DNA from 3 places in the Exiguobacterium sp. SH0S7 genome. Region 1 is predicted to be linked to each of the others. Evidence: riboswitches for the same ligand, from Rfam matches in the RefSeq annotation. Region 1 holds a riboswitch; each other region holds the start of a gene.
The links. Region 1 has a riboswitch for thiamine pyrophosphate ahead of thiW (energy coupling factor transporter S component ThiW). Riboswitches for the same ligand answer to the same signal wherever they lie in the genome.

Region 2: linked by a shared signal. The riboswitch ahead of thiT (energy-coupled thiamine transporter ThiT) and the one ahead of thiW (energy coupling factor transporter S component ThiW) in region 1 are both predicted to bind thiamine pyrophosphate.
Region 3: linked by a shared signal. The riboswitch ahead of EVJ22_RS00545 (YkoF family thiamine/hydroxymethylpyrimidine-binding protein) and the one ahead of thiW (energy coupling factor transporter S component ThiW) in region 1 are both predicted to bind thiamine pyrophosphate.

The regions. Positions count from the first base shown of each region.
Region 1 covers NZ_SJVA01000004.1:20,020-27,578, reverse strand. The annotation lists gene EVJ22_RS08260 (NADPH-dependent FMN reductase) at 1-112, opposite strand, end outside; gene EVJ22_RS08255 (ring-cleaving dioxygenase) at 109-1,104, opposite strand; gene EVJ22_RS08250 (MarR family winged helix-turn-helix transcriptional regulator) at 1,141-1,575, opposite strand; gene EVJ22_RS08245 (tetratricopeptide repeat protein) at 1,721-2,848, opposite strand; gene EVJ22_RS08240 (ribonuclease FAU-1 family protein) at 2,898-3,437, opposite strand; gene EVJ22_RS08235 (hypothetical protein) at 3,647-4,393, shown strand; gene EVJ22_RS08230 (phosphotransferase family protein) at 4,394-5,362, opposite strand; gene EVJ22_RS08225 (hypothetical protein) at 5,407-5,727, shown strand; TPP riboswitch at 5,752-5,850, shown strand; gene thiW (energy coupling factor transporter S component ThiW) at 5,914-6,402, shown strand; gene EVJ22_RS08215 (GNAT family N-acetyltransferase) at 6,437-6,916, opposite strand; gene EVJ22_RS08210 (YcxB family protein) at 6,898-7,401, opposite strand; gene EVJ22_RS08205 (VOC family protein) at 7,495-7,559, shown strand, end outside.
Region 2 covers NZ_SJVA01000002.1:149,647-157,205, reverse strand. The annotation lists gene EVJ22_RS04525 (Stp1/IreP family PP2C-type Ser/Thr phosphatase) at 1-307, shown strand, start outside; gene pknB (Stk1 family PASTA domain-containing Ser/Thr kinase) at 313-2,250, shown strand; gene rsgA (ribosome small subunit-dependent GTPase A) at 2,294-3,178, shown strand; gene rpe (ribulose-phosphate 3-epimerase) at 3,180-3,836, shown strand; TPP riboswitch at 3,856-3,955, shown strand; gene thiT (energy-coupled thiamine transporter ThiT) at 4,030-4,602, shown strand; gene EVJ22_RS04500 (thiamine diphosphokinase) at 4,602-5,189, shown strand; gene rpmB (50S ribosomal protein L28) at 5,246-5,434, opposite strand; gene EVJ22_RS04490 (Asp23/Gls24 family envelope stress response protein) at 5,687-6,049, shown strand; gene EVJ22_RS04485 (DAK2 domain-containing protein) at 6,072-7,559, shown strand, end outside.
Region 3 covers NZ_SJVA01000001.1:99,334-106,892, reverse strand. The annotation lists gene EVJ22_RS00575 (amidase family protein) at 1-254, shown strand, start outside; gene rlmN (dual-specificity RNA methyltransferase RlmN) at 347-1,408, shown strand; gene EVJ22_RS00565 (SMP-30/gluconolactonase/LRE family protein) at 1,572-2,453, shown strand; gene EVJ22_RS00560 (hypothetical protein) at 2,466-2,732, shown strand; gene EVJ22_RS00550 (GTP-binding protein) at 3,042-4,235, shown strand; TPP riboswitch at 4,301-4,401, shown strand; gene EVJ22_RS00545 (YkoF family thiamine/hydroxymethylpyrimidine-binding protein) at 4,481-5,074, shown strand; gene EVJ22_RS00540 (ECF transporter S component) at 5,067-5,642, shown strand; gene EVJ22_RS00535 (ABC transporter ATP-binding protein) at 5,635-6,963, shown strand; gene EVJ22_RS00530 (energy-coupling factor transporter transmembrane component T family protein) at 6,963-7,559, shown strand, end outside.

The DNA.
Region 1 (7,559 bases):
CGCGTCCTTCACGAGTCGATCCGAGTACGATTCCAATTTTCAACATAGTAGTTCCTCCTTGTGAGTTGGTTGATGCTTCTTGTTTACCGAACAAACGATTGAAAAAACTCATGATGGCATACCCTCATATTCTTTCTCGAACGTTTTTGTGCTCCTGACTGTATCAATCGGCCGGACCATCGCTTCGATCTGCTCACGCTTCGACTCTAAGAACGGTGGAAGCGACAATTTCTCACCTACCGTCTCATATGGTTCGTCACCCATAAATCCTGGTCCGTCGGTCGCCCATTCGAACAAGATTTGCGGTGCGACGCGTGCATACGACGATTCAAAGAAGAAACGATCAACGTAACCTGACGTCGGTAACCCGAACTGTTGAAGCCGTGCTGTCCATTCGTCGAGGACGCTGCGGTCATCGACGCGGAACGCGACGTGATGCACCGTTCCAAACCCTTGGCGTGCTTGCTGAGACGTCTCGTCATGAATGACGACGACTTGCGCTCCGTTTCCACCCTCACCTCCTTCAAAGAGATGATTGTCACCTTCTTTCCCGATTTCTTCGAACAACATGACTTCCTCCATCACTTGCTTGAAGTACGTGAAGTCAGAAATACGGATAAAGATTGGCCCGAGTCCAGTAATGGCATACTCGAGCGGAATCGGACCGTTTGGCCACGGCTCACCAGAAGCGACACCTTGATTGAACTCGTCCGAGATGAGTTGATACGCTTGGTCGTCGAAGTCGACGAACGACAGCGTCTTCTTGCCGAACTGCTCGGTGATGCCTTCATGTTTGACCTTTAACCGATCAAAACGGCGGACCCAGTAGTCGAGTGCCTGATCCGTCGGGACACGGAACGACGTCTTTGAAATCTCATTCGTCCCGTGCACGCCTTTTGGGATGCCTGGGAAGTCGAAAAACGTCATGTCCGTCCCGGCGCTACCTTTATCGTCCGCGAAGAACAAGTGATACGTCTGAATGTCGTCTTGGTTGACCGTCTTCTTGACGAGACGCATCCCTAAGACGTTCGTAAAGAAGTCATAGTTCTTTTCGGCGCTGCTCGTGATCGCCGTCACGTGGTGAATCCCTTTTACATGGTTCATCTAAATCGCTCCTTCAAAATCTTGATTTCGAGATAATTAGTTAAAAAATTTTGACGCCTCGGCACGTTTGCCGACCGTCTTCAATTGTGTGATTGTGTCATCTAAATCGAGTCCGTCGAACAACTCGTTCATCCGTTTCGTGTGTGTCGGAAAAATTTGATCCATCAAGTCGGTTCCCGCTTCAGTTAATGCGGCATATGTCACACGGCGGTCGCTTGGACAAGCTTTCCGGACCAAATAGCCTTTTGCCTCGAGTCGGTCGACGATATACGTCATGCTTCCGCTTGAGAGCAAGACTTTTTTGCCGATGATTTGAATCGGTTGGTCACCTTTATGATAGAGCAGTTCGAGTACCGAGAATTCGGTCGCGTTCAGTCCATATGCGGCGACTTCGTGTTTGACCATGTCCTGGATTGACTGCGAGGCTCGAAATAAGACGGTAATCGCTTTTAAGGCGTCTGATTGTTTCATCTGTTCCCCTCCTTTGTTGAGAGAAAACAATACTTTAAATTTAATTATCTTTAATTCGAGATAAATATAACACGGTAATTTGGATTGGTCAATCAATTCGTCTCCAAAAAAGACAAGGCCGCGTCCACAAGCCTTGTCTTCCGGATCAGTCATACGTCTCGTCGAGGTTGCGCGCATAAAACGCGATGGCGCGACGATACCGTTTAATGCTGTCATCGGGCTTAGGGTTCGCGAGCAGTTCGAGCAATGCGCCGGTCGCTTCAGTATGGCGGCCGAGGTTGTAATGCGTCATCGCCCGGAACACTTTGAGCGCGCCGATGTCCGGGAATTGTTCGATAGCCCGAGTGAACAGCTCCTCGGCATCCTCGTAACGACCGAGCGCACGGTACGTGCTGCCGAGCCCGATATACGTCTCACTGAGCTCGTGACCGCTCAGACCGAGTCGGATGGCCCGCTCATAGTGCGGGACGGCTTGACGCTCTTCGCCGAGCGAGTCATAACACCAGGCACATTGCGCGTGGAGTCGTGGATTCTTCTCATCTTGACGCAACAGCATGAGCAACAGCTGCTTCGCCCGCTCGAGCTCTCCGTTCTCGCGCAGGCGGATCGCCTCGTCGAGTCCGACCTCTTCAGGCTGTTTAACGTGAAGGTCGCTCAAATCATCGAGCCACACTTGCAGTTTCTCATAATATTTCCCGATATGGACGCCGTCGACGAGCGCGTGGTGCGCTTGAACCGAGAGCGGCATCATCATCCGGTCGCCAACTTTCGTGAATTTGCCCCAGGCGATCCGCGGAACGCTATCGTGCTGTTGGTCATTCGTCGGATGACTGATGCTCGTGAACGTGAGCCAAGGCACGCTCGTAATATAGAGCAGGCTGTCCGGCTCGTCATCTCCGACGACGACTTCTCGTTTCGCCCCGCTCATCCGCACGGCCACTTCCTCCATGAAGTCGGGAAACGCGTCTTTATACGTCGCCGTACAGAAATTGAAGACGTCATCATCCATCATGACGGTGAACGATGGATGGACGACATCATGCTCGACGACCACGTCACCGCGCATCCGGTACCTAAGTTCCGGGATGGCGTTCGCCGTCTTCACCACGCCGTATAAGAACAGCTTGAAAAATGACTGTCCGCGCGTCTTCGCGAACGTATGTAGCTTCGTCACGTCGACGTTCGCCGTCACGTTGAAATGCGGGGCGTCAAACGCCTTGAAAAACTCATAATGCTTTTTACGCGACCACTTCTCGAGATCAATTTGTTTCATCTATCTTCCCCCCTGTTCTTACACTGTACCAAAAGCAGTACGGGAAGACTCAAAGCTTTTGCTTCAACTGCTCGTAATGCTCGTTCGCTAAATCAAAATAGACGAAGTCGCGGCGTTCGATCCGATCGAGCGTCGCCTTGAAATCACGCCAGCCACGGTCGACCATCTCCGGCGTGAGCTCACCTGACTTGGCTGCCGCTTCGAACTCATCCTCGTCTTTACGGACGACGTCACCGTTCGGGAAGATGAGAATGTCGAGCAGGAGGTCATCCATGTACGGAATCCCATCCTCATACCCAATCCCTTCAACGATATCGATGTACCATTGGACGATGTTGCCCCGGTCGTCGAACATGACAGTCACCCCGAACGGTTCATGTTCTGAGAAGTACTGGAGCCACGCATAACCTGCGTCGGCGACGATGAACTCCTCTCCTTGATGCATCTTATATTGCGGGGCTCGGACGGCGTCAATTTGGAAGAGGGCGACGGTGCCCGAGAAGCGATCGTCCTGCACCTCCATTTGTGCGTATCGATTTTTTAATATTCGTTCCCAATCACGACGATTGGCAAATTTTCGTTTTGGCATCTCTCTCTCTCCTTTAGACCGGTTTCCTAAATGTGTTCGCCAAAAGTCGACATTTCCCTGTTCAATCGTACAGATTGTGTTGATTGAACCAGACGAGGTAGCGATTGCATTTGCCCTAGATGAGAAAGTATCCAGGTTCTCATCCTATTTCATACATGCTACGCTAATGTAAAATAGGGAAATAATGTAACTTACTAGGGGGTTGTTTTATGAAACGGTTAGGACTACTTGGCTTAAGCGCGTTCTTGCTGACAGGTTGTACCGATCAAGCCGAGCAACCAATCGTCTCTCCTGATATGAACGAACAAGATGAAGAAGCGACGATCGAATGGACACGAGAAGATTTCAAAGACGTCTTTGACCAACACGAGACTGCCCAAGACTTGTTAGCAGCGCTCGAAACCCAAGGGCTAACACCGTTCCGGGAGACGTTCGAACGCGTCGTCATCGCCGGGGACGGGATCCATCATACATACGCCGATATTTATCCGTTCAAGCTCGACGACGGCACGTACGCGACCGTCTATGAGAATGAAGACGGTGAGATCGCCAACGGTCCCGAGTCGGTCGCACCGCTCTTTTGGCAAGAAGAGTCGTTCACGCAATTCGTTGAGGAGATTGAGAAGCGCAAATACGGGACGAGTGCCCCCCCGACCGACGTCACATTGACGCAAGACGAGTTTCAATCGATTTACGACCGCCATGCCTACACGTCAGCGCTCATCGTCGAGCTCGACGAATGGGGAGTTCAAGTCGCACGCGACCCAATCGAGAACGTCATCATTGCCGGGAACGGCGTCAAGGAAGTGACGGCCGACTTGATCGTCTTTGAGATCGAAAACGGCTACGCCATCGTCTACGACCAAGACGGTGAGATTTTGAAAGCACCGGAGTCAATCGCCCAGCTGTTTTGGAACGAGACGGATTATGAAAACCTGCTCGAGAAGAATGAGTGATCACGTACCGCGACGTTTCAAGTCCCGATACTCGAGGAACAAGTTGAGCCATTGGGCCGGTTTATCGGCTGACTCGGACGGATCATACCGATAGTTGGTCACATATATATGCCACGACAGCGCCCGATATACGCAACCGAGCTCTTCAGCGATCAACAAATGGCGCCATAGCAAGTCCCGAGGCGCCACATCTTCCCACTCAGCCAAGTAGACGGTACGCATCTTCTGAATCTGTTCATACCAGGCGACTTCATCGTCTTCCGGCAACAAGTCGTAGAGCGCGTTCCAAAACACACGGACGCTGAAGAACGGATGGGTGACGGTCGCATCGCCCCAATCGAGAATACATAAGTCATCCGTCTGTTCGCGCCAAAAGATGTTGCCGCAATGTAAATCGCCGTGCTCGAGACTCATCGGCATACCCGTCGCGAGCTCGTCGCACATGGTGAGGAGTTCGTCTTGGAGCGCCAGCACCGCCTCTGCCTTATCTCGATCTAACCCCGTACATAACTCGGGTAAATACGTCCGTATCTCTTCTTTTAGACGAGCCGGACACCGGTCCGGGATGCCGTAGGCCAAAAGCGTATCCATGTAATTCGCTTCTTTTCTCTGTAGTTTCGCATATTGACGCACAGCCGCTTCGTACCGACTGTGCTTAGGGTATTCGCGAAGTGCATCCCCGCCGATGTCTCGCATAAGTAGCCAGTTGCGTGCCGCGTCAATGGCGATGACCTCCGGGACCAGTCCCGGATGCCGTTCGGCTAGATGCATCGACAGTTCGGCCTCGCCATCACTAATTGCTGTCACCGCCTTGGCGTAGTAACGGTCTGCTCCGTACTCTCCATACATCAAGTATGTCAAATCCGTATCTTTCACAACCCGCCACGTCACGCCTGGCACATGGCCATCGAGCCAGTGCTCGAACTGTTCACGGTAAGACTCGTCACGCCATGGGATCGCACTCCTCACTGACCTCACTTCCTTTCACCACACTTCGTTTAGGAGGAAATAATATGGACGTTGTCTATTATTCATACCCGGTTGATGCGTTACTCTATATGTATTTAGGTACGACGGCTGTCTTCAGCTTCATAATCGGTCTAGTCGTTCGCCGCGTGTCGAGGCGTCCAGATATCAGCTTTTGGACGACGATCGTGCTCAGCTTTGTCGGACTATGTCTTTCACTCGGCTGGTTCCGTAACGCCTCGGTCACCGTATTTATGGGTACACTCCCGTGGCTCATCAATCTCGTGTTTTCCCTGTTTTTATACGCCCTGTATAGCGGTATCATTTATTTCATCTTCCGACCGCGAAAAATTGAGGCAACAAAATAACGGTATGCTATACTCAAACCAATAAACGACCACTAGGGGAGCCTTCGGGCTGAGACGGCAACTGCCGGACCCTTCGAACCTGATCTGGCTCATACCAGCGTAGGGAAGTGGCTTGGATACGTCTGTCTGTCCACGCCACTTTTCCACTTGGAGAAGTGGCGTTTTCATTTTGAAAGGAGACACTTCATGCGTATTCAACAACTCACTTGGATGGCGATGCTCATCGCCATCGCCATCATCGGCTCCCTGTTCATCTCCATCCCGACCGGTGTCGCCCGGGCCTATCCGGTGCAACATATGGTGAACGTCATCGCCGCCGTCACCGTCAGTCCGATTGGTGCCGTCCTCGTCGCGTTCGTGACCGGACTCGTCCGTGTCATGACCGGGACCGGGTCGTTGCTCGCCTTCCCAGGTGGTATGATCGGCGCCTTGCTTGCCGGACTATTTTACGTGCGGACGAACCGGGTCGCTTTCGCTGCGCTCGGTGAAGTCATCGGGACGGGCGTCATTGCCTCGCTCATCGCCGTCCCGTACGCGAAAATCTTAATGGGTTCTGAGTTTGGGGCGCTGTTCTTCTTCCCGGCCTTCCTCGCCTCGAGCGTGACCGGAGCCATCCTCGGCTGGATCGTCTTGGCGCGGGTCAAACAGTTGCGTCCACTCACGGTGAAGCGATAATTGAACAACAACCACCAAAACAGGGACGGCCGACTTAGGAAGGCTGTCCCTGCTTCACGTGATACACCCAAATCTCTTCCCCGTTCGCTTCATCAATCAAGCCACTGTCCTCAAATCCGCCCTTCGCATAAAACCGTTTCGCTGGTTCGTTCGTCGGATGGAGACTGAGGATGATGTCATCGACATCAAATCGCTCTTGCATCCACTCAATCGCAAGTTGCAAAAATGTTGACCCGATGCCTTTCCCTTGCTCATCCATATCAATCATAAAGCGGTCGAGCCAGACGTAACGCTCCACCTTGTTCTCGGCCCCGACCATCATGAAGCCGACCGGTTGATTGTCTCGACAGAGCGCGTAGCACGTCCACGCGTACTTGACGTCGACGTCCATCTCGCGGAGCGATTCCGCGTTCGTTTCGATAAAGCGGGCCTGACCAGGTGCGACGGTCAAGGCGACGACCGCATCCAAGTTCGTCTCATCAATCGGTTGAATCGTCAACGCATCGGTAGCCATCGTTGTACCTCCTCCATGTCCTGCCCGCGTTTCGGCAAGATGTAGGCGCTGACCGACGAGTTATACAAATACACATAATCGGCTTCCTCGACGACTTCCTTGATGCCGCTCCATGAGACTTTCGTCTCCCCGAACGCATTTTTGTCACGAAGACCGTCTTCATCCAAATCCATCGTATGCGGGCCGATCATGCCTTCATTGCTTCGTTCTTGAATCATCCGCTTCGTTTGTTTTCGGATATGCCGTTCAAAATACTTCGGATAATACAGGAACCAGAGGAGGCTGATGACGCCATATACCCCAAACAGCCACCAGCTCGTATCTTGAAACAGTGTCGCGAACGTCAAAGCGCCACCACTTAAAATGATGACGGGCCCGATGATGCGCTGCAGGAATAGCATCCTCTTTCCTATCTTTGAACGTCTAATATGACTCAAGTTGAAGTGAATGTAGTCTTCTTCCGTCAATTCGTATTGGATTTCCATATGTATCCCTCCTCGGTGTCGTATACGTCTTCGTTCAAGAAAAGTTCCGCTTCAGGCTCCTATTCGCTAAAATAAAAGCAAAGGAGTGACACGATGAAACAAATCCACCATCTCTGTATCCAAACGCCCGACTATGCGGCGTCAAAGCAATTTTATGA
Region 2 (7,559 bases), on a different contig from region 1:
TGGGGAATTGACAGAAGAAGAAATGCGGATCCACCCGAAACGAAATATTATCACCCGTGCGATCGGCTCAAAAGAGCACGTCGAACCTGATCTGCAAGTGTTTGCCGAACCCGAGTTCGACACGATTTTAATCTGTACGGATGGCTTGACGACTCACCTGACAGATGAAGCTATCAAACACGCCTTAACTCGTCCCATCTCTGCGGACGCTAAGGCGGACATGTTGATCGATCAAGCCAACCGATTGGGTGGGAGCGACAACATCACTGTGGCGCTCGTCCAATTTACAGATAGAAAGAGAGGATGAATCCGATGCGAAGTGGAGAACGAATCAACGATCGTTATCGGATCGAACAACAAATCGGTAGCGGCGGCATGGCAAATGTCTACCGGGCTCACGATGAGATTTTAAACCGAACCGTCGCCATTAAGGTGTTACGATCTGAATTCTCGCATAACGAACAATTTATACGCCGGTTCGAACGAGAAGCCCATGCGGCAACCAGTCTGAACCATCCAAACATCGTCGCCATTTATGACGTCGGAGATGAACAAGACATTTATTACATCGTCATGGAACATGTCGATGGTATGACGCTCAAACAATATTTACAGGAAGAGTACATATCAATCGAGGAATCGTTGCGGATCATGGGACAGATTTGTGATGCGATCGATCATGCCCATGCCCATCGCATCATTCATCGGGATATCAAACCGCAAAACATGATGATCGACCAAAACGGGAACGTCAAAGTGACCGATTTCGGGATTGCCGTGGCCATGTCGAACGCGACGCTGACCCATACGATGTCAGTCCTCGGGTCGGTCCACTATTTCTCTCCGGAACAAGCGCGTGGCAAGTTTGCTGATGAGAAGTCAGACATTTATTCGCTCGGTGCGGTGCTGTACGAACTTGTGACAGGACGAGTCCCGTTCATCGGTGAGACACCTGTCGCGGTCGCGTTGCAACATTTGCAAGATGATCCGATCCGACCGCTCGACTTGAACCCTAAAATTTCACAAGCGCTTGAGAACTGTATTATGCAGGCGCTCGCCAAATCGCCAGGGGCACGGCATGCCTCGGTCGCTGCTTTTAAAAAAGACTGCTTGACGTCGCTCAGCCCAGACCGCGCGGACGAACCGAAACGGAGGCCGACAGAACAAGACGAGTTTGATCAGACGCTCGTCATGGCGCCTGTCGTTCCGGAAGAACCGAAAGAAGTCGTCAAGCAGCCTGTAGCTGCAGTCGAGCCGGAATCAGCGACGCCGAAGAAACAAAAGAAAAAGAAGTGGTGGCTCTGGCTAGTTCTCGTTCTTCTATTGATCGGTGGCGGAGTGGCGGCGTATGTGGTTGCAGATGAAATGTCACGTGCCGTCGTGCCTGATGTCGTCGGCATGAGCGTCGGTGATGCGACGACTGAACTAGAAGCATCCGGATTTGTCGTTGAGACGACGGACCGGGTGAGTGACAACGTGTCTGAAGGCGACGTGATTTCGCAGAATCCTCAACCTGGGCGGAAGCCGAAGCGCGGAACGGTCGTCACCATCGTCGTGTCCGCTGGGAAAGAGACGGTCGAGATGCCTGACGTCGAGGGGGTGTCCCAAACAGCAGCGGAACGAACGTTGAAAGATCTTGATTTCACAGATATTGAAATCCAATCCGAAGCGTCCGAAACGGTCGACAGCGGAGATGTGATTTCGCAATCGATCACGCCAGGTGAAGAAGTCATCGCGTCGGAAGAGACGGTCACGCTCGTTGTCTCGACCGGCAGCAATAAAATCGAGCTTGCTAATTTGACGGGCTATACGTTCGAAGAAGCGTCAACTTATGCCGAGCAAAACAACTTGAAAATCGTGAAACGCGATGAGTATTCGACGAGTATCCCAGCGAATCAAATCATTCGTCAACTGCCGACGTCAGGGACGGCGGTCGATCCGGGAACGGAACTGACGGTCATCGTCTCACAAGGAGTCGAGCCGACCGACATCTCAATCGAGCGGGAAGTGGACGTCGAAATCGAACCGCCGGCAGAGGGTGACGAGGCGGAACCGGTCGAAGTCGTCATTCGTACCGTCGATGCCCGTGGTGAGATCGAAGTGTTGCGTGATATGATCACAGAAACGACGACGTATTCCTATACGCTCGTCATTGCTCCGGACGAAGTCGGTACCGCGACGATTGAAGTCGAGGGTGAAGTCGTTCGGACCGATACGGTGACATACGCACAAGCAAAAGATTCACAATGAAGAGGTGGCGTGCGCGTCACCTCTTTTCTAAGGAGGAAACAGGATGAAAGGAACGATTATTCGCTTGCAAGGTGGATTTTATGATGTCATGACCGAAACGAAAGTTGAAATCAGATGTCGCGCCCGGGGAAACTTCCGGAACCGAAACATTTCGCCCGTCGTCGGGGACGACGTCGATATTCAAGACCAAGGGGACGGGACCGGCTACATCATGGCTGTCGATGAGCGGTCGAACCATCTCGTCCGTCCGCCGATCGCCAACATCGATCAGGCGTTTCTGCTCTTTTCCGTGAAAGAGCCGGCGTTCTCGTTTCATTTGCTTGACCGCTTTCTCATTTTGATCGAATCGAAGCAAGTTCACCCAATCATCGTGTTGACGAAGATGGACTTGTTGCTAGAAGCTGAAAAAGAAAAAATTAGTGCGGCGGCAGCGCTATACCGTTCGATCGGCTATCAAGTCATTGAGACGTCGACCGAAGACGGAGCTGGAATCGAGCTCATCCGCAGCGCGTTCAAAGACAAGACGAGCGTGTTCGCCGGACAGACCGGCGTCGGGAAGAGTTCGTTGCTGAACGCGGTCGCACCGGAGCTCGAACTCGCGACTGGTAAGATTTCGAAAGCGCTTGGCCGCGGGAAGCATACGACGCGTCACGTCACGCTCATCACACTCGCGGACGGGTTCGTCGCCGATACACCTGGATTCTCGAGTCTTGAGTTCCCGGAAGAACTTGAAGTCGAGGAGATGCGTTGGTGTTTCCCTGAATTCGTCTTGCGGCACGATGACTGTAAATTCCGTGGTTGCGCCCATTTGAACGAGCCGGGTTGTGCCGTCAAAGCGGCGGTCGAGGCCGGAGAAATCGCTTCCACCCGCTATGCGAACTATGTTACGTTTATGGAGGAATTAAAAGATAGACAACGGAGGTACTAACATGATTAAAATCGCACCATCGATCCTGTCGGCCGATTTTGCCAACCTTGAGGCAGAGGTCAAAGCGGTCCAAGAAGCAGGGGCCGATTACATTCATTTTGACGTCATGGACGGTCAGTTCGTGCCGAACATCTCGATTGGACTGCCGGTACTCAAAAGTTTGCGTGACAAGTCGGACATAGTATTAGACGTCCATTTGATGATCGACCAACCGGAACGGTTCGTCGAGGACTTCGTTCAAGCAGGCGCCGATATCGTCACGGTCCATGTCGAGGCGACAAACCATTTGCATCGCGTATTGCAACAAATCAAAGGAGCCGGCGCCAAGTGTGGTGTCGTCTTGAACCCACATACGCCGTTGTCATCAATCGAGCACGTGCTCGGTGATGTCGATATGGTGTTGCTCATGACCGTGAACCCTGGCTTTGGCGGCCAAGCGTTCATCGAAGCGGTCGTCCCGAAGATCGCGGCGCTCAGCGAGATGCGCCAAGCGCGTCGTCTCGACTTCGAGATCGAGATCGATGGCGGGGTAAATCCTGCGACGGCAAAACTTTGTATCGACGCAGGTGCCGACGTCCTCGTTGCCGGTTCAGCCATCTATAACGAACCGAGCTATAAAGACGCAATCGATAGCATTCGCAACGCGTCTCGTGTATAATCATCTATAGAACAACAAATATTGTCGCAAGGGGTGTCACATCTGTGGCTGAGAGGCATGAGCTAACCCTTTGAACCTGTTCCGTTCACACGGACGTAGGGATGTGGCGAAAATGCACGTTGCTACACGATAGCAGCATGGCGTTTACGTCATGCTGCTTTTTGTCGTTCACTCATATCAAGGAGGGAATAAGATGAAACAACGTTTAAAACTACAGGCGCTCATTGAAATCTCGCTGTTCGCCTCACTCGGACTGATCTTTGACATGCTCATCCCATATCGGTTGCCGCAAGGCGGAGCAGTCAGCTTGGCGATGCTACCGATTCTCGTGATGGCGTATCGCCACGGATTGAGAGGCGGACTCGCGACGGGCGCGCTCGTCGGGACGCTACAACTGTTATTTGGGGCCTATATCTTCACGCCGGTCCAATTTTTACTCGACTATACGGTCGCCTACGGCCTCGTCGGAGTCGCCGGCATCTTCGCCGGTCAAGTCAAACAGTCGGCAAAAGACGGCGCCAAGAAAACGCTCACGTTCTATTTGATTCTCGGGGCGTTGATCGGCTCGGCGCTCCGCTACGTTGCGCACGTCGTCTCCGGCATTGTCTTCTTCGCCGAGTATGCGGAAGGACCGGTCGTCTTGTACTCGCTCGGCTATAACTTGACGTATATGTTGCCGTCGTTCCTCGTCTCGGCGGTCGTGATCGTGCTCTTGTTCACGTCGGCGCCGCGCTTCGCGACGCTCGCGACACGGGACATCAGATAATGCGCGTCTTGATTGTGGCTGCGAGCCCGGAAGCGGTCCCTGATCTTCCTCGGAACGCCGATTACGTCATCGGTGTCGACGGCGGCTATCATACGCTGCTCGACCGTGGGATGAAGCCGGACCTGCTCGTCGGTGACTTTGATTCGTTCACAGGCACCGTGCCGGAGGAAGCTGTCCGTTATCCGTCTGAAAAAGACGTGACCGACCTTGAGATCGCCCTCGAGGCGGCACGAGGGAAAGGAGCGGACGTGATCGACGTGTACGGTGCACTCGGGGGCAGGCTCGATATGACGCTCAGTAACGTCGGTCTGCTCGAGGCGTACCCCGAGATGCGGTTGTTCGCAGACGGGCAAGAAGTCCGTCTCGTCGGAAAAGGGGACTATCGTCTCCCGCGTCGTCCTGACCATTACTTGTCGCTCGTACCTTGGAAACGGGCCTCGGTCTCGATTCGTGGCGTCAAGTACCCGCTCGAGAACCATGACGTCGTCAGCTATGAGGCGCTGACGATTTCAAACGAGTGGTCGGCAGAAGAGGCGGACTTGCTCGTTCACAGTGGCAACGTCTTGATTATGTATATAAAGAAGTAAACAAAAAAATCCCATCGGCGTATGCCGCTGGGATTTATTTCGTTCGTGTATGGTAATTATACGCGTTCAACGAGACCTGATTTAAGAGCGCGAGCTGAAACCCAAACTCGTTTAGGTTTACCGTCAACGAGAATGCGAACTTTTTGTACGTTTACACCCCAAGTACGTTTTGTCTTGTTGAGTGCGTGCGAACGGTTGTTACCTGACTTAGGTGACTTACCTGTTACGTAGCATTTACGTGCCATGCGTTTCCCCTCCTTTTTTATGTGGGTTCGTCCTAATAGACACTCGTTTATATTAGCATGGGTTTTTTCACGATGCAACTAGAAAATAACCGGATGACAAGAAAAAAACTTGACATTACGGATGAGGATTTTAATAATGAATGAGGGTTGCGGTTACAATTGACCGAGTTTAGGGGCATGTCCTTTTAATAACTAGGTACTTATTGTAGAATATACTGTAGGAATCATTCCGAATAAAGGAGGCTACTCCATATGGCAATTGAAATGAAGACAACATATGGCAATATTGATATCACGAACGACGTGGTCGCGACACTCGCGGGCGGTGCGGCGATGGAATGTTTCGGCGTCGTAGGAATGGCGTCACAAGCTCAACTGAAAGACGGGATCGCAGAACTGCTCAAACGTGAGAACTATGCGCGTGGCGTTGTCGTACGTCAAGATGGAGAAGACGTACATATCGATATGCACATCATCGTGAGCTACGGGACGAAAGTGTCAGAAGTCGCGTACAACGTGCAAAGTCGTGTGAAATACACGCTCGGTGAAACTTTAGGATTAAACGTTTCGTCGGTAAATATATTCGTACAAGGCGTTCGTCTGACGAATGACTGACGAGAACGAAGGAGGATTTGGTGTGGGGTTAAAACGTTTAGATGGATTGGTGTTTGCGCAAATGGTCGCAAACGGTGCAGCCAACTTGAGCCAAAATGCAGATTACGTGGATTCGCTTAACGTCTTCCCGGTCCCAGACGGCGACACGGGAACGAACATGAATTTGACGATGACTTCAGGTGCGAAGGAAGTGGCCGCACTCGATACGGCGAACATCGCTGACGTGTCATCGAAGTTTGCCCGCGGCCTACTTATGGGGGCCCGTGGGAATTCGGGTGTTATTTTAAGCCAATTATTCCGTGGTTTCGGTAAATCGATCGAAGGAAAGACAGAATTGTCGACACTCGACTTTGCCGAGGCACTCAAACGTGGCGTCGACACGGCATACAAGGCGGTTATGAAACCGGTTGAAGGAACGATTTTGACGGTTGCTCGTGAAGCGGCCGACGAAGCGCTCCGTGCCTCTGAGTCGACGAGCGACTTCAATGAGTTCATGGAGCAAGTGATCACGGAAGCGAAAGCTTCGCTCGAGCGGACACCTGATTTGTTGCCGGTCTTAAAAGAAGTCGGTGTCGTCGACTCAGGCGGTCAAGGTCTCCTCGTCATCTATGAAGGGTTCCTCGCGAGCCTTGAAGGGAAAGAGCTCGAGAAGCCGCACGCACCGGTCATGGATGCCCTCGTTGAGGCAGAACACCATGCTGCGCAAGGTTTCATGTCGACGGAAGATATCGAATTTGGATATTGCACGGAGATCATGGTCCGTTTCCAAGACGAAAAGTTGAAACAGACTCCGTTCGATGAGGACGTGTTCCGTAACGAGCTGTCTGAACTCGGCGACTCGCTCCTTGTCGTCGCCGACGAAGAGTTGCTCAAAGTCCACGTTCACGTCGAGACGCCGGGCGACGTCATCACGAAAGGACAACGTTTTGGTGAGCTTGTCGCGGTCAAGATCGAGAACATGCGTCAACAGCATTCGACGATTCTTGAAGAAGAGCACGGTGCCAACCAGCACGGCGTTCAGGCGACTGCCGTCAAAGCGAAAGTGCCTTACGCGATCGTCACTGTCGCCATGGGTGAAGGTGTCAGTGAACTGTTCCGTTCGCTCGGTGCCGCACATGTCATCGAAGGCGGGCAGACGATGAACCCGTCTACGGAAGACATCGTCAAAGCGATTGAAGCGGCGAACGCCGAGCACGTCTTCATCTTCCCGAACAACTCGAACATCATCATGGCCGCTGAGCAAGCGGCATCGGTCGCACCTTGCGGCGTCTCGGTCATTCCGACGAAGACGGTACCACAAGGACTAGCGGCTGCCATCGCGTTCAATCCTGAAGCGGATGTCGAGACGAACGAGTCGGTCATGAAGACGGCCGCAACTACAGTCAAGTCAGGACAAGTGACTTACGCTGTCCGTGACACGAGTATCGACGGTGTCGAGATTCGTAAAGATGATCATATGGCGATTGCCGAGAAGAAAATCGTCGCATCATCAAAATCGAGTCTAGAAGCG
Region 3 (7,559 bases), on a different contig from region 1:
ACGGCCTCGATCGTTTATTGATGGAACAAACGCTTCACGCCCTGGCGTTGCCACACGACTTGAATTACGATATGGCGGCGAAGGCAGGGCACCCGACGGTCACGATCCCATACAAGCTCAAACAGAGCGGGGCACCTTTCGGGCTGTCATTCACGGGTACGAGCTATGCGGAACGAGACCTCATCCGTATCGCCTACGCGTTCGAACGCCACGTGACGCGTCCGATCCCGCCTACGCGTTCGAACGCCACGTGACGCGTCCGATCCCGCCTATGTAAGAACGTTGCACCTGTCGCTCACGTCCGCTACAATGGTACGTATGCGGATTGAAGAAAGGACAGATTACAATGAAATCATCTATATATGGGCTGACATTTGATCAGCTGTCGGACGCTTGCGTATCTTGGGGATACAGTGCCTACCACGCCAGACAAATATGGGACTCGCTTTACATCGACCGTGTCAGACGGCTCGACGAGATCGCGGTTCGTCCCGAAGTTCGCGAACAGCTTGAGGCGAACTATGCGCTGACGACACAAGAACTGTTCGTCAAACAAGAAGCGGGTGACGGCACGGTCAAATTCTTACTTAAACTGCACGACGGGCATTATATCGAAACGGTGCTCATGCGCCATAAGTATGGACGTTCCGTCTGTGTGACGACACAAGTCGGGTGCAACATCGGCTGTAGTTTCTGTGCGAGCGGCCTCTTGAAAAAAACACGCGACTTGACGGCGGGCGAGGTCGTCGAACAGATCATGACCGTTCAACACTATTTAGACGAGGTCGGTGAAGATGACCGCGTCAGCCACATCGTCGTCATGGGAATCGGGGAGCCGTTCGATAACTTTGATAACTTGGTCGACTTCCTCCGTGTCGTCAAAGACGAGCGCGGTCTCGCGATCGCTCCTCGTAAAATCAACGTCTCGACGAGTGGGCTCGCCGACAAGATCTACAAGTTCGCTGACCTTGACCTGCGCATCAACTTGGCCCTCTCTCTGCACGCGCCGAACGATGCGCTGCGGACGAGAATCATGAAGATCAACCGGGCGTTCCCGCTCGATAAACTGATGCCGGCAATCCGCTACTACGTTGAGAAGACGAATAAACGGATCACGTTCGAGTACATCTTGCTCTCGAAAGTGAACGACTTGCCAGAACATGCCGAAGAACTCGCGGCGTTGATCGATGACATCAAAGACAAGTCTTACGTCAATTTGATCCCATACAACCCGGTCAACGAGCACATCCAGTACGAACGGAGTACGACCGAGGACATCATGGCGTTTTACGACGTCTTGAAAAAACGGGGCATCAATACGGGCGTGCGTCTCGAGCACGGGACCGATATCGATGCGGCGTGCGGCCAATTACGCAGTAAACAAATGAACGTCGAAGGCGCCAAATAAACGAGCGCTCCGGATCGGTTTCGATTCGGAGCGTTTTTATCGTGCCCGGGCGTATAATGCGTCAGACGAGAAATATCTTTAAACATTTTTGTGAATGATGAATAGTCCTTACCCCCTCAGGGAATAGTCTTTTGATATCAAAGCAGAGAGTGGAGGCAATTCAATGGAGACAGTAAACGCTACGTTATGGATTCGAGTCAGAAACACGCTCGGGGAAGGGCCTTGCTGGGACGCTGAACTGAAGCGGTTCTACTGGGTCGATATCGAAGGGCACGCGCTCTGGTGGTACGATGAGAAAGAAGATGAATTATCTTCGTTTGATATGGGACAGCAGGTCGGGTTTGTCGTCCCTAAAGTGACCGACGGCGTGATCGTCGGATTGAAGGATGGTATCTATGAGTGGGATGAAACGTCGAAACAACTCGATAAACTCGTCGAACTTGATGACCCGGAGGGTGTCCTTCGCTTCAACGATGGGAAAGCCGACCCGTACGGTCGTGTCTTCGCCGGGACGCTCCACTTAAAAGACGAGTCTGAGCAGGCGACGTTGTTCCGCTTGAACCGCGACGGCACGACCGAGGTCATGTTGAGCGGATTGACGTTATCGAACGGGTTGACGTGGTCACCTGACCATACGTCGTTTTACCATATCGATACGCCGACCGAGACGGTTCGCAAGTTCCCGTTCGATTTGAAAACGGGCACGCTCGGGGAAGGTGAGGTCGTCATTGATTTCAAGAATGAGGACGGGTTCCCGGACGGCATGACGTCGGATGAAGACGGCTTTTTATGGATTGCCCACTTTGCAGGCGGGCGCGTCACGCGGTGGAATCCGGAGACGGGTGAAAAAGTGCTTGAAGTCATCGTCCCGGCGCCGAACGTCACGTCGTGTAGTTTTATCGGGGATGACTTAAAACAATTGGCGATCACGACGGCGCGCGAAGGCATGGACGACGAGGCGCTCGCCGCTCATCCGGATGCGGGTTCGGTCTTCAAGATCGATACGGACGTGAAAGGGATGCCACTTTATCGGTTTGGACGTTAAGGAGGGACGGCTATGGTGAAGCGATTGCTCGTGCGAGCGGGAATCGGATTGGCACTAGCGGCGGTGGCTCGGGTCGGGATTCAAAAGATATTGGACGACCGGGCCCGGAAAGAAGACCATACGTATCTTGAACCAAAGTGGGACGAGACGCCGAGTGTGGATGCCGATAAGGATGATGACGAGGTCGGATTGACGCAACTCGATTCGATTTACCGGGCCGAGTGGCAGGCGAACACGTATCCTCGCTCCGAGGCGGAACGGAAAGCATTAGAAGAATAACCGGTACGAAGAACATATCCAGAGCTTTTTCTTCGGCCGTCGAGGCCTCAGAAAAAGACAAATGGCCGCTAGATGGCGCCCCGACTCCTGCAGGAAAGCAACCCAACGGAGACCGAGCAGCGACGCGAGTCGCGATGCGGCTCCGGGATTCCCTGCGGAAAGCATGGGCGCCATTGAACGAGCGATTCTATTGATGTTAGTCAACAAGCTGAACACGCTCCTTTTGAGCGTGTTTTTTTTGTTGACAACGGACGTAATCCCGTTCATTATCTAAAAAGTAATGATTACGATTTAAAGGTGGTATACATCATGAAACGAATTCCGATCACAGTCTTGTCCGGATATTTAGGAAGTGGCAAGACGACGTTGCTCAATCATATGTTGAACAATCGGGATGGTAAAAAATATGCCGTCATCGTCAACGACATGAGCGAGCTGAACATCGATGAGCGATTGATTGACGGGGCAGGTTTTTCACGGACGGACGAGAAGTTGGTGGAGCTGTCTAACGGCTGCATCTGCTGCACGTTGCGAGAAGATTTACTCGAGGCGGTCAGCGAGATTGCGAACGACCGACAGCTCGACGGCATCATCATCGAGTCGTCAGGCATCTCGGAGCCGATCCCGGTCGCGCAGACGTTTACATATGCGGATGACGCCTTGGGTATCGACTTGACGAGCCGTGTGTATGTTGACGCGATGGTGACGGTCGTCGACGCGTATCGATTTTTAAAAGACTTCAACTCGGGCGAATCACTGCATGAACGGAAACAGGCTGTCGACACGGGTGATGTCCGGGAAGTCGTCGACTTGCTCGTCGATCAAGTCGAGTTTGCCGACATCATCGTCCTCAACAAGGCGGACCGGGTCACGGAACCGGAACTGCACGAGATCGAAAGTCTGTTGCGCGCGTTAAACCCGGCGGCGCGACTTCTGACAAGTACTTACGGCAACGTGCCGTTGTCCGACCTGTTAGACGTGAACTTGTTCGACTTCGACCAGGCAATGCATGCCGCCGGATGGATCCAAGAGCTCGAGACAGACGACCATACCCCTGAAACCGAAGAGTACGGCATCAGTTCGTTCGTCTATCGCCGCCGCCGTCCGTTCCACCCGGAGCGTTTACATGCGTGGATCGAACAGTTCCCGGAAGAAGTCGTCCGGGCCAAAGGTTTTTTATGGATCGCCTCACGGAACGACATCGCGTGCCTGTTCTCCCAAGCGGGGTACGCGTCGACGCTCGAACATGCCGGGCGTTGGCTCGCGACGCTTCCTGACGCGGAACGAAAGCAGATGTTCGCCGCCGAACCAGAGCTTGAGGCCGATTACATCGAGCCGTACGGCGACCGCCAGACGGAGCTCGTCTTGATCGGTCACCGAATGGACCGAGTGCGCGTCGAGCTCGAACTTGACGCCTGTCTACTGTCAGACGAAGAAATGGCGTCAGACTGGACAACGTTACGGGATACGCTTCCAGGAAACGGAATCGCGACGTTTTCATGATTTAACCGTTTACAATTCAGAATCGAACGGCTATACTTTTGCTTGCATGAACAACCGCATACATTGGACTACACTAGGGGTGCTTCGGCTGAGATGTGAGCATGGCTCCAATCCCTTATAACTCGATCCAGGTAATACTGGCGTGAGGAAGTGTGGCACTTTTTCTGATGAATTGATGATTGGATAAGTGGCCGCATTCTCATGGATGCGGCTTTTTTGTGTAACCAAATAAGGGGGGAATCATCATGAATCAACAATGTGGAACGAGCCCGATCGTCGGGTTCCGCTTTACGCTAAGCCCGATGACGTCAGAGTTCATACCGGTCATCAAAGGAGCACTCAAAGAAACTGATTTAAGCAACGTCTGGAGGCACACGGACGATGTGTCGACCGTGATTCGCGGTCGGGCCGAGCACGTGTTTGACGTCGCGAAAGCAGTCTTGTCACACGCCACAAGAACAGGGGCGCATGTGTCGATGAGCGGGACGTTCTCGGCCGGCTGTCCGGGCGACACGGTCGGGGACAATCTGCTCGACGTTTCGAGTGAGCCGGTGAACGGGCGAGCGGCTGCCCAATACGTTTCATCACAGTTCGCACTCTACCCGCTCGGTGATGACGATTACATGGACATCATCTATGAAGAGGTCGATTTCGCGAAAGCACGGGGCGTCTTTAATGACACGATGCACTATGCATCAGGGATCCACGGAGATATCGAGCCGGTGTTCGCGTTTTATGAGGCGACGTTCAACCGTGTCCGCGAGAAGTCGAGCCACGTCGTCATGACGGTCACGTTCAGTGTGAACAGTCCGTCACACGAGGGACGCATCGATGCTTAACTCATGGAAGTTGAAAGAAATCGTCTTGTTGTCGATTTTATCGGTCGTCTTTGCCGTCGTCTATTTGGCGTTCGTCCATGTGGGGAACTTGTGGGCCGGCTTGATCGGGCCGATCGCCTATGAATGGATTTTTGGGATTTGGTTCATCGTCTCGATTATTACCGCCTACATCATTCGAAAGCCAGGCGCCGCCTTTTTGTCGGAAGTGCTCGCAGCGTCGATCGAGATGATGATCGGCAATGCGATCGGTCCGCGCATCATCCTCGTCGGCATCATTCAAGGACTCGGCGCCGAAGCGGCGTTCGCACTAACCGGGTATAAGCGGTATGACTTGTGGGTGCTCATGCTCGCCGGATTCGGTGCGGCAGTGACGAGTTTCGCATATACGTACGTCATGGGAGGTCTCAGCGCGCTCAGTCCGACGTACGTGGCTTTGATGTTCGCACTACGGGCGACGAGCGGGACGCTCATCGCAGGGATCGGCGGGAAGATTTTGAGCGACTTGTTGCTTCGAACGGGTGCGCTAGAAGGATATGCCGTCACCCGGCAGAGGAAGGCACATGGTTGAGACCGAGCGTCTGGCGTTTCGTTTCCCGGGGGAAGGACGCGACGTATTGACGGATATCACACTTCGTCTTAAGGACGGCAGGACGCTCATCACCGGGGCGAGCGGGTCGGGGAAGTCGACTTTGTTCGCCTTGTTCAATCGGCTCTACCCGGACAACTGTGATGGGGTTGTGACGGGGCGATTGCATCTATTCGGTCGGTCCTATGCCACGTATCGGCCTGGTGAGGTGAATCGCCGCGTCGGGACGGTGTTTCAAGACCCGGACAGCCAGTTCGTCATGCAGACGGTCGAAGAAGAATTGATTTTCACGCTCGAAAACTTTTCGGTCGCCCGAAGCGAGATGATGGACCGTGTCTCAGCGATTTTGCACGAGTTACACTTGTCCGATTATCGCCACCGCACCATCCATGATTTATCAGGGGGCGAGAAGCAACAGATCGCCGTTGCCTGTGCCTTGATCGGATGTCCGGAATGGCTCTTACTCGACGAGCCGCTCTCACACCTCGACCCGGCGACGGCACGTCGGTTCGTTCGCTGGCTCGATAAGTCCGCACGGAACGTCAATATCGTCGTCATCGAGCATCGTCCGTACATGTGGGGCGACTTCTTTGACCGGCACCTGGAACTCGTGAACGGAAGGATCGCAGGCGATGGATCGTTCGTCGTTCAACCGGATTATACATTTACGCCGATTGAAACGACACGGGGCACAAACACATTATTTCAGATACCGAAAGTGAATCACAAAAAGTTTCAACTTGCAGCGAGCAAAATCGCAGTGGCCCCGGGGGATGTGATCGCCATCCTCGGTCGGAACGGCAGCGGCAAATCGACGTGGCTAAAAAGCCTGGCGCGGCATCACCGTGAAGTCGGGCTCGTCCCGCAATCCCCGGCGCATTTGTTTGTGACGAGTGACGTGTCGCGGGAACTAGCGTATGGACATAACCGTTCAATCGAGGACATGTTGGCACGCCTCGGGCTTGAACGTCTGCGTGACGCCCATCCACTCTCACTCAGTCACGGTCAAAAACGGAGACTCGCCATCGGGGTGATGCTTCTGTCGGGTAAACAACTGCTCGCGTTTGATGAACCGACGGCCGGTCAAGACGAGGCATCACTTCGAGCGCTCCATGCATTGATGGCTGAACGAGTCTGTGCGGGGCAGACGGTCTTGTTCGTAACGCACGATCTCAGTTTCGCCCGTGCCGCGAGCACGTATTATTTGATGGGTGACGGGAACTTGAGTGGGCCGTACGATGCGTCGATTTGGGACGACTCGGACTTATTGCGGGCCCACGGACTGTTGACGGAGGCGTTCTGATGACGTTTCACGAGATGAACCCGACAATCAAGTTCTTGACCGTGACGTGTCTCATGTTCGGTCTCGCCTTCATGTACAACCCGTGGACTCCGCTCGTCGTCTTCTTCGGCACACTCGTCCTCCAATTCATCTTTTCCGACGTGAGCTGGAAGCGATGGGGACTGTTCATGATCCCATTTTTACTGACCGCGCTCGGGACGCTTTGGACGACGCTCGTCTTCGGCAGAGAGGCGAGCGGGCAAGTCGTGTTCTCGCTCTTCGGCAATGATGTCACCGAGGAGAACGTGTTGTTGGCGGCGACACTTTCGCTTCGGGTCCTCGCCTTCACGGTCCTGTCGCTTCTGTTCACGCTGACGACGGACCCGAAGCGGTTCGTCTACAGTCTGATGCAGCAGGCGAGATTGTCCCCTAACATCGCCTATAGCGTCTTCGTCGGCTTTCGCTTTTTCCCGATTTTAAAGATCGAACTGATGCAGCTCTATGAAACGCATGCCTTACGTGGCGTGCGCCTCGACACCCGGATCGATCACGTGCGACACATCCCGAAACTCCTAATCCCGCTTCTTGCCGGCGCTATCCGTCAAGCCGAGCGGATC